DNA from 2 places in the Pseudomonas sp. 10S5 genome. Region 2 is predicted to be linked to the other one. Evidence: predicted binding sites of a transcription regulator. Region 2 holds the regulator's gene; the other holds the start of a gene.

The links. The regulator FliA, encoded in region 2, starts transcription of late flagellar genes. The targets are predictions, from matches to a motif close to CTAAAGTTTNNNNNNNNNNNGCCGNTAA.
Region 1: the regulator FliA is predicted to act here: its motif matches at 2,091-2,118, upstream of QN378_RS12240 (flagellar protein MotY).

What each region holds. Positions count from the first base shown of each region.
Region 1 covers NZ_JASJVL010000009.1:176,487-180,665, reverse strand. The annotation lists gene QN378_RS12245 (argininosuccinate synthase) at 1-1,021, opposite strand, end outside; gene QN378_RS12240 (flagellar protein MotY) at 1,151-2,056, opposite strand; gene pyrC (dihydroorotase) at 2,184-3,230, shown strand; gene rnt (ribonuclease T) at 3,227-3,907, shown strand; gene QN378_RS12225 (bacterioferritin-associated ferredoxin) at 4,092-4,179, shown strand, end outside.
Region 2 covers NZ_JASJVL010000001.1:217,015-221,193, reverse strand. The annotation lists gene QN378_RS01015 (protein phosphatase CheZ) at 1-512, opposite strand, end outside; gene QN378_RS01010 (chemotaxis response regulator CheY) at 532-906, opposite strand; gene fliA (RNA polymerase sigma factor FliA) at 1,163-1,903, opposite strand; gene fleN (flagellar synthesis regulator FleN) at 1,900-2,733, opposite strand; gene flhF (flagellar biosynthesis protein FlhF) at 2,844-4,175, opposite strand.

The DNA.
Region 1 (4,179 bases), on a different contig from region 2:
CATTCACATGCGCCTGAGACGCGTCGATCATCTGTTGCAACATCAGACGCTCAGGGCTCCACCAATAGCCGGTGTAGATCAGGCTGGCGTACTTGGGCATCAGTTCGTCCTTGAGGTGAGCCACTTCGCGATCCAAGGTGATTGATTCAATAGCACGGTGAGCGCGCAGCATAATCGTGCCACCTGGAGTCTCGTAGCAACCACGGGACTTCATGCCCACATAGCGATTTTCAACGATGTCCAAACGACCGATACCATTTTCGCCGCCAATGCGGTTCAGAGTCGCCAGAACGGTCGCAGGCGACATTTCCACGTCATCGAGCGCCACGATGTCGCCGTTGCGGTAAGTCAGCTCAAGGTATGTGGCGACGTTCGGCGCGTCCTCAGGAGACTTGGTCCAACGCCACATGTCATCTTCGTGCTCGGTCCAAGTGTCTTCCAACACGCCGCCTTCATAGGAGATGTGCAGCAAGTTAGCATCCATCGAGTAGGGCGACTTCTTCTTTCCATGGCGCTCAATCGGGATGTTGTGTTTCTCCGCGTAATCCATGAGTTTTTCCCGCGACAGCAGGTCCCACTCACGCCAAGGGGCGATGACTTTAACGCCTGGTTTAAGCGCATAAGCACCCAATTCGAAACGAACTTGATCGTTGCCTTTGCCCGTGGCGCCGTGGGAAATCGCATCCGCACCGGTTTCGTTAGCGATTTCAATCAGACGCTTGGCGATCAGCGGTCGCGCAATGGATGTCCCCAGCAGGTATTCGCCTTCGTAGACAGTGTTCGCGCGGAACATTGGAAACACGAAATCGCGCACAAACTCTTCGCGCAGGTCATCGATATAAATTTCTTTGACGCCCATGGCTTGTGCCTTGGCGCGTGCCGGCTCGACTTCTTCACCTTGACCCAAGTCAGCGGTGAATGTCACTACCTCGCAGTTATACGTGTCCTGAAGCCACTTTAGGATTACCGAAGTATCCAGGCCACCGGAATACGCGAGAACTACCTTGTTTACGTCCGCCATGCCATCACTCCACCGGGTTGTACGGAAAGCGAGGGATTCTACCGCTCAAGCCGATGGTTTTACAGGGGCGCGACAGCTTGTGACGACCAAGCGACAGTTAAAGTCGAGCAGGGCATTAATTGAAGCTGATTACGTCGCGGAGCCAGCAGATCCTGCTGCAACCACGGCCGGAGCTTTGTCATCCGGCGGCAGCCGCTCCAACTGAACATTAACTCGTCGATTGCGCGAACGATTGGCTGCGTTAGTGTTAGGTGCCAAGGGATAGCGTTCGCCATGAAATCGCATAGTGATCTGCTTTTCAGGAATGCCTTGGGCTTTAAAAAAGTCCATCACGGCCAGCGCCCTGCGCCGTGACATATCTCGATTGGTCAGTCGATTGCCACTGTTGTCAGAATGGCCGTCGAGCTCAATGTGATTTACCGTCGGATCGGCCTTGAGGAAGTCAGCAATGACTTGCAGCTTAGCTCGCGCCTGGACGTCAAGATCGGCATCACTGCGCGGAAAATTGACTTGCGCTTGCTTGACCTGCTCATAATTCTTCGAAAGCAACTTAGCGGTACAGGCTTGATAATCGCTGAACGCTTTAGCGAACCGGACGGGCAACAAGCGAATTTCCAGTACGTTTCCCTCCTGCCCCTGACGGCGGATTAACGGACTGCGACCTTCCAATAGCCCTGCAATCAGGCCTCCCGCTTGTCCCTGCGAGGAGTTAAATGGAATCGCGCTGTTGTTCATTCTGACCGCGCCGAGGTTGACGTCTCCGCGGCCGGGCTGCCACGGCGCTGCCGCAGCCAATAGGGTTGCCGAACCTGAACCCAGCGACGCGCTATTTGCTTTCAGGCGGAATGTGGCTTGCTCTCCCGCACGACGGACGAATTCGCCCGCACCGAAGTCAGTGATAGGTTGGGTCAGGCGGCACTCAAATTTATCGCCTTCGACTTTCCATTCGATACTTTCCAAGCGAGTCTGGAAAGTGATGGCCACCGCCGGCAAACTGGCAAACACGCTGAGGAAGGCTAAATATCGCTGGCGCACAGGAGGCTCCACTAGAAGAACTGCATACGTCTAGCTATCGGTTAGTTCCCCAATAACTTGATAGCGAGTGCCTGTATGAGTGTTTTCCGGTAGCATTCCCTGCGAGTTTGACCCGCCTGGAATCCCAATGTCTGATCGCCTGATCCTCCTGCGTCCCGACGACTGGCACATTCATCTCCGCGATGGAGCTGTTTTGCCTCACACCGTTGCTGACGTAGCGCGCACTTTTGGCCGCGCCATCATTATGCCCAACCTGGTACCCCCGGTTCGCACTGCTCAGGAAGCTGATGCCTATCGCCAGCGCATCCTTGCCGCGCGACCAGCGGGTAGCCGCTTTGAGCCATTGATGGTGCTTTATCTAACTGACCTGACTCAACCGCAGGAAATACACGCCGCCAAAGCCAGTGGTTTTGTTCACGCTGCAAAGCTGTATCCGGCCGGTGCAACCACTAATTCCGATTCAGGCGTCACCAGCATCGACAAAATTTTCCCAGCGCTGGAAGCCATGGCTGAGGTCGGTCTGCCTCTCTTGGTCCACGGCGAGGTGACGCGCGCTGAAATAGACGTTTTCGACCGAGAAAAAATCTTCATTGATGAACATTTGCGTCGTGTTGTGGAGCGCTTTCCTACATTGAAAGTCGTCTTCGAGCACATCACTACCCGTGAAGCCGTACAGTTCGTTGAAGCAGCTCCGGCCAATGTCGGTGCAACCATTACGGCCCATCACTTGCTTTACAACCGCAATCACATGTTGGTCGGTGGTATTCGCCCTCATCTCTATTGCTTGCCGGTTCTCAAGCGAAATAGCCACCAGGAAGCATTGCTCGACGCCGCTACCCACGGCAGCACGAAGTTTTTTCTGGGTACTGATTCTGCTCCACATGCCCAGCACGCTAAAGAAGCCGCTTGCGGCTGCGCCGGTTGCTACACCGCTTATGCCGCAATTGAGCTTTACGCCGAGGCATTTGAGATGCGCAATGCGCTAGACAAGCTGGAAGGTTTCGCCAGTGTTCACGGTCCGGCGTTTTACGGCTTGGCAAGCAACCGCGACACCATAACCCTGGTCCGTGATGAATGGACCGCACCCACCAGCCTGCCCTTTGGCGAGCTGTCCGTAATTCCGCTGCGCGCCGGTGAAAAGCTGCGCTGGCGCCTGCTGGAGGAAAACGCGTGAGCGAAGATCATTTCGACGACGAACAGGAAGGTCATGGCGGCGGCGGAAGCAATTCCAGGCATCCTATGGCGGCCCGCTTCCGCGGCTATCTGCCGGTCGTTATCGATGTAGAAACCGGTGGATTCAATTCGGCGACCGACGCTCTGCTTGAAATAGCCGCTGTTACCATCGGCATGGATGAGAAAGGATTTGTGTTCCCTGAACACACCTACTTCTTCCGGGTTGAGCCATTCAAAGGCGCAAATGTCGAAGCGGCAGCGCTGGAGTTCACCGGCATCAAGTTGGATCACCCCCTGCGCATGGCCGTTAGCGAAGAAGTCGCCTTGACCGACATTTTCCGGGGCGTGCGTAAAGCGTTAAAGGCGAACGGTTGCAAGCGCGCCATTTTGGTTGGTCACAACGCAAGCTTCGACCTTGGCTTTTTGAACGCGGCCGTCACGCGTATAGACATGAAACGCAACCCATTTCATCCGTTTTCCAGCTTCGACACGGCGACGCTTGCTGGCTTGGCATATGGCCAAACCGTATTAGCAAAAGCGTGCCAGGCCGCCGACATCGACTTTGACGGTCGGGAAGCGCACTCCGCGCGCTACGACACTGAAAAGACGGCTGACCTATTCTGCGGAATCGTCAATCGCTGGAAACAGATGGGTGGCTGGGAAGACTTTAACGACTGATACCGTTCCAGTACTTACTAACCGGCCTCTGTGGCCGGTTTTTTTGTAGTGGCCATTGACGATCCCCCCCTTTCGTCGGTGACTTAAAACAAACAGCTCCTCCAATTTAAAGTGCTTTGACAAGCATTCTCATTACGATTAGTATCTTGCGAATTGAGTCACCACCAACGACGGTTCTCACTTTATGTATGTATGCCTCTGCCAAGGTGTCACTGATGGACAAATCCGAGACGCGATACTGGACGGCTGTTGCAGCTACCGCGATGTTCGTC
Region 2 (4,179 bases):
AGCAAAATATCGTTGAGGTGGGCGGAGACTTCGCGGCTGTCTTTCTCGGTACGCGCCAAGAAACCCTCGACACGTCGAGCCAGTTCGCGAAACTCTTCGGCACCGACTTCGCGACGCATAAAACGCGCCCAATCCTCACTCAAGGCACTGGCTTCAGTACTCAGCCCGCTCATCAGTGGCGTGCTTTCTTCTACCAGATCCATTGTGCGGTTAGCCGCATTTTCAGTCAGCCGGACCACATAAGACAGACGATCAGTAGCATCAGTAATCTGAGAAACTTCTTTGGCTTGCGGCATGTTCGGGTCAATTTGAAAATTGACGATCGCATTGTGCAGCTCACGGGTCAGTTTGCCGACTTCCTGATACAGGCCCCGGTCACGTGTCTGGTTTAGCTCGTGAATAATTTGTACCGCGTCGCCAAAGCGCCCTTTTTCAAGGCTTTCGACCAACTCGTGTGCATGTTTCTTCAGGGTCGACTCGAAGTCGGCCTCGGTTGAATCTGTGTGCTCCATAGAGCCCCCGCGGCGGACATCAGCTATTGACGCGCTCGAAGATCTTTTCGATCTTTTCTTTCAGCACTTGGGCCGTGAAGGGCTTGACCACATAACCATTAACACCAGCCTGAGCGGCTTCGATAATTTGGTCACGTTTGGCCTCGGCCGTCACCATCAATACTGGCAAGTGTTTGAGACGATCATCTGCGCGTACGTGGCGCAACAAATCGATACCGGACATGCCAGGCATATTCCAGTCAGTCACCAGAAAGTCGAAGTTACCGCTTTGCAGCATCGGCAACGCAGTAGTCCCGTCGTCCGCTTCTGCCGTGTTGGTGAACCCAAGGTCACGCAACAAGTTTTTAATGATCCGCCGCATCGTTGAGAAGTCATCAACGATGAGGATTTTCATGTTTTTGTCCAAGTCGACCTCCAAGCAGTCTTTAACGCATTCAGCACCTGAATACGCTGTTCAATCAAAACCGGCACAGCACACCTGGGCTGCACGAAAACGACGACGGGCTTGGTAAATCAACACGCCGGAATCGGCACAGAAAGGCCCAAGGGACTTTCTGACCGGCTTCCGCCTAGTCTTATGCTTCGCACGCAACGCTTTGCACAGCCGGCTTACGGACAATCCGCGACCAATAGGGGTCACGCTTTGCCCATCAACGCGCTCGCCATTCTCCCAAACGCCCTCGCAAACGAGCTGCGCACTGGCTGTGTAACTGACTGACCCGCGATTCGCTAACCCCCAATACCTCACCAATTTCTTTGAGGTTAAGCTCTTCGTCGTAGTACAGCGCCAACACCAGACGCTCACGCTCCGGCAAATTGGCTATGGCATCCGCTAACGCGGCCTGGAAGCGTTCATCCTCCAGATCGCGTGATGGCTCAAGCTGAGCGCTTGCGCCATCCTCGTGCAGCCCTTCGTGTTCGCCGTCCTGTAAAAGGTCGTCGAAACTGAACAATCGACTGCCCAAGGTATCGTTCAAAATCCCGTAATAATCATCAAGACTCAATTGGAGTTCGGCCGCAACTTCGTGATCTTTAGCGTCACGACCTGTTTTAGCTTCAATTGATCTAATCGCGTCACTGACCATGCGCGTATTGCGGTGCACTGAACGCGGGGCCCAATCGCCCTTTCGCACTTCATCGAGCATGGCGCCACGGATACGAATCCCGGCATAAGTCTCGAAACTTGCGCCTTTGGTGGCGTCATATTTGGTCGAAACTTCAAGCAAACCAATCATGCCGGCCTGGATCAGGTCTTCAACTTGTACACTGGCTGGCAAACGGGCCAGCAAGTGATAGGCGATACGTTTCACCAGCGGCGCATACCGCTCGATCAGCTCGTACTGGGAGTCCTTGGACGCCTTGCTGTACATGCGATAGCCGCTGGCTGTCATAGGACCGGTCCTGCACTCGTCTGATGTACGAGCCGTTCAACGAAAAACTCAAGATGTCCACGCGGATTGGCTGGCAACGGCCAGGAATCGACTTTCTGCGCGATGGCCTTGAAAGCCAAGGAGCATTTGGAACGTGGAAAAGCCTCGTAAACTGCCCGTTGCTTTTGCACGGCCTTGCGTACGCACTCGTCGTAGGGCACCGCGCCGACGTATTGTAAGGCAACGTCGAGAAAGCGATCTGTGACCTTGGTCAACTTGGCGAACAAATTGCGGCCTTCCTGAGGGCTTTGTGCCATGTTGGCCAACACTCGGAACCGATTCATGCCGTAGTCGCGGTTCAGCAGCTTGATCAATGCGTAGGCGTCAGTAATAGACGTTGGCTCATCGCACACCACTAGCAGCACTTCTTGAGCTGCGCGCACGAAACTTACCACTGACTCGCCAATACCGGCTGCTGTATCAATCACTAGTACGTCGAGGTTGTCGCCAATATCGCTGAACGCCTGAATCAGCCCGGCGTGTTGCGCAGGCGTCAGGTGAACCATGCTTTGAGTGCCTGAAGCCGCTGGCACGATACGAATCCCGCCAGGACCTTGGAGCAACACATCACGCAGCTCGCAACGCCCCTCAATCACGTCGGCCAGCGTCCGTTTGGGGGTAAGACCCAGCAAGACATCGACGTTTGCCAGACCTAAATCGGCGTCCAGCAACATGACGCGGCGGCCAAGCTCTGCCAGCGCCAGTGATAGATTCACTGAAACGTTTGTCTTGCCAACGCCACCCTTGCCGCCGGTTACTGCGATGACCTGTACGGGATGCATGCTACCCATTTTAGTTCTTTACCTTGACTTGCTTAGACCGAGGCCACATCAACGATTGCGCTTGCGTTGTAGGAACAACGTCGGCGCCCCTTGATGCAGGTACATTCCAATGTCTTGCCTTACCCAACCCGCTTGTTCGGGCTGTGATAAAGATCCGCGAACATATCCGCCATAGCTTCTTCGCTTGGTTCTTCCTGCATTTGCACGCTGACCGCACGACTGACCAGCTGGTGCCTACGCGGCAAATGCAAGTCGTCCGGTATACGCGGTCCATCCGTGAGATAAGCCACTGGTAACTCATGACTTATCGCCAAACTCAACACCTCTCCCAGACTGGCAGTTTCGTCCAGCTTGGTGAGGATGCAGCCCGCCAGCCCACAGCGTTTGTAGCTATGGTATGCAGCAGTTAGAACTTGCTTCTGACTGGTAGTTGCTAACACCAGATAATTACGTGCTTTGATACCCCGACCCGCAAGACTTTCCAGCTGCATACGCAGGGCTGGATCGCTGGCTTGCAGGCCGGCGGTATCAATCAACACCACTCGCTTGCGCAATAGTGGTTCCAACGCTTGGCCCAACGACTGGCCAGGGTCAATATGAGTCACCGACACATTGAGGATCCGACCCAGGGTTTTAAGCTGTTCCTGAGCACCAATCCGGTAGCTATCCATGCTCACCAATGCAATGTTCTGAGGACCGTATTTCAAAACATAGCGTGCGGCCAGTTTCGCCAGGGTCGTGGTCTTGCCCATACCAGCCGGGCCTACCATGGCGATCACACCACCTTCTTCCAGCGGCTCTACATCCGGGGTCACAATCATCCGCGCCAGGTGAGCCAACAACATGCGCCAAGCTTGACGCGGCTCTTCAATGTCAGTGGTCATCGCCAGCAAGTCCCGCGACAGCGGACCCGACAAACCAATGCGTTGCAGGCGACGCCACAGGTTGGCCTGCTGCGGCCGACTGCCTTGAAGCTGATTCCAAGCCAGCGAACCAAGCTGCACTTCGAGCAATTCACGCAGGCCGTTCAGCTCTGAACGCATCGACTCATAAGCTTGTAGCCCGATCATCGGCTCGCTGGCAGCGCTTGCCATCGGTGCCGCAGTAGCGCGTCGAGGCTCTTCGAAGGTCGGTTCTATGTGCGTCTCGCCAGAATCCGAGGATGCGCCGGTAAACAAATGGCGGTTGATCAACGAATCATTGTCACCACGGTTACCCAGCTCAGCCTGAGCAGAGACAATGCGCGACTGGGTCTTACGCAATTCGTCTTCAAGCTCAATGTTCGGTACACGTGGCGCCAGTGCGGAAAGCTTGTAATCCAAGGCAGCAGTCAGCTCCACGCCACCCGCAATGCGGCGGTTACCAATGATGGCGGCGTCAGCGCCCAGCTCATCACGAACCAGCTTCATGGCTTGACGCATATCGGCGGCGAAAAAACGCTTAACTTGCATGACT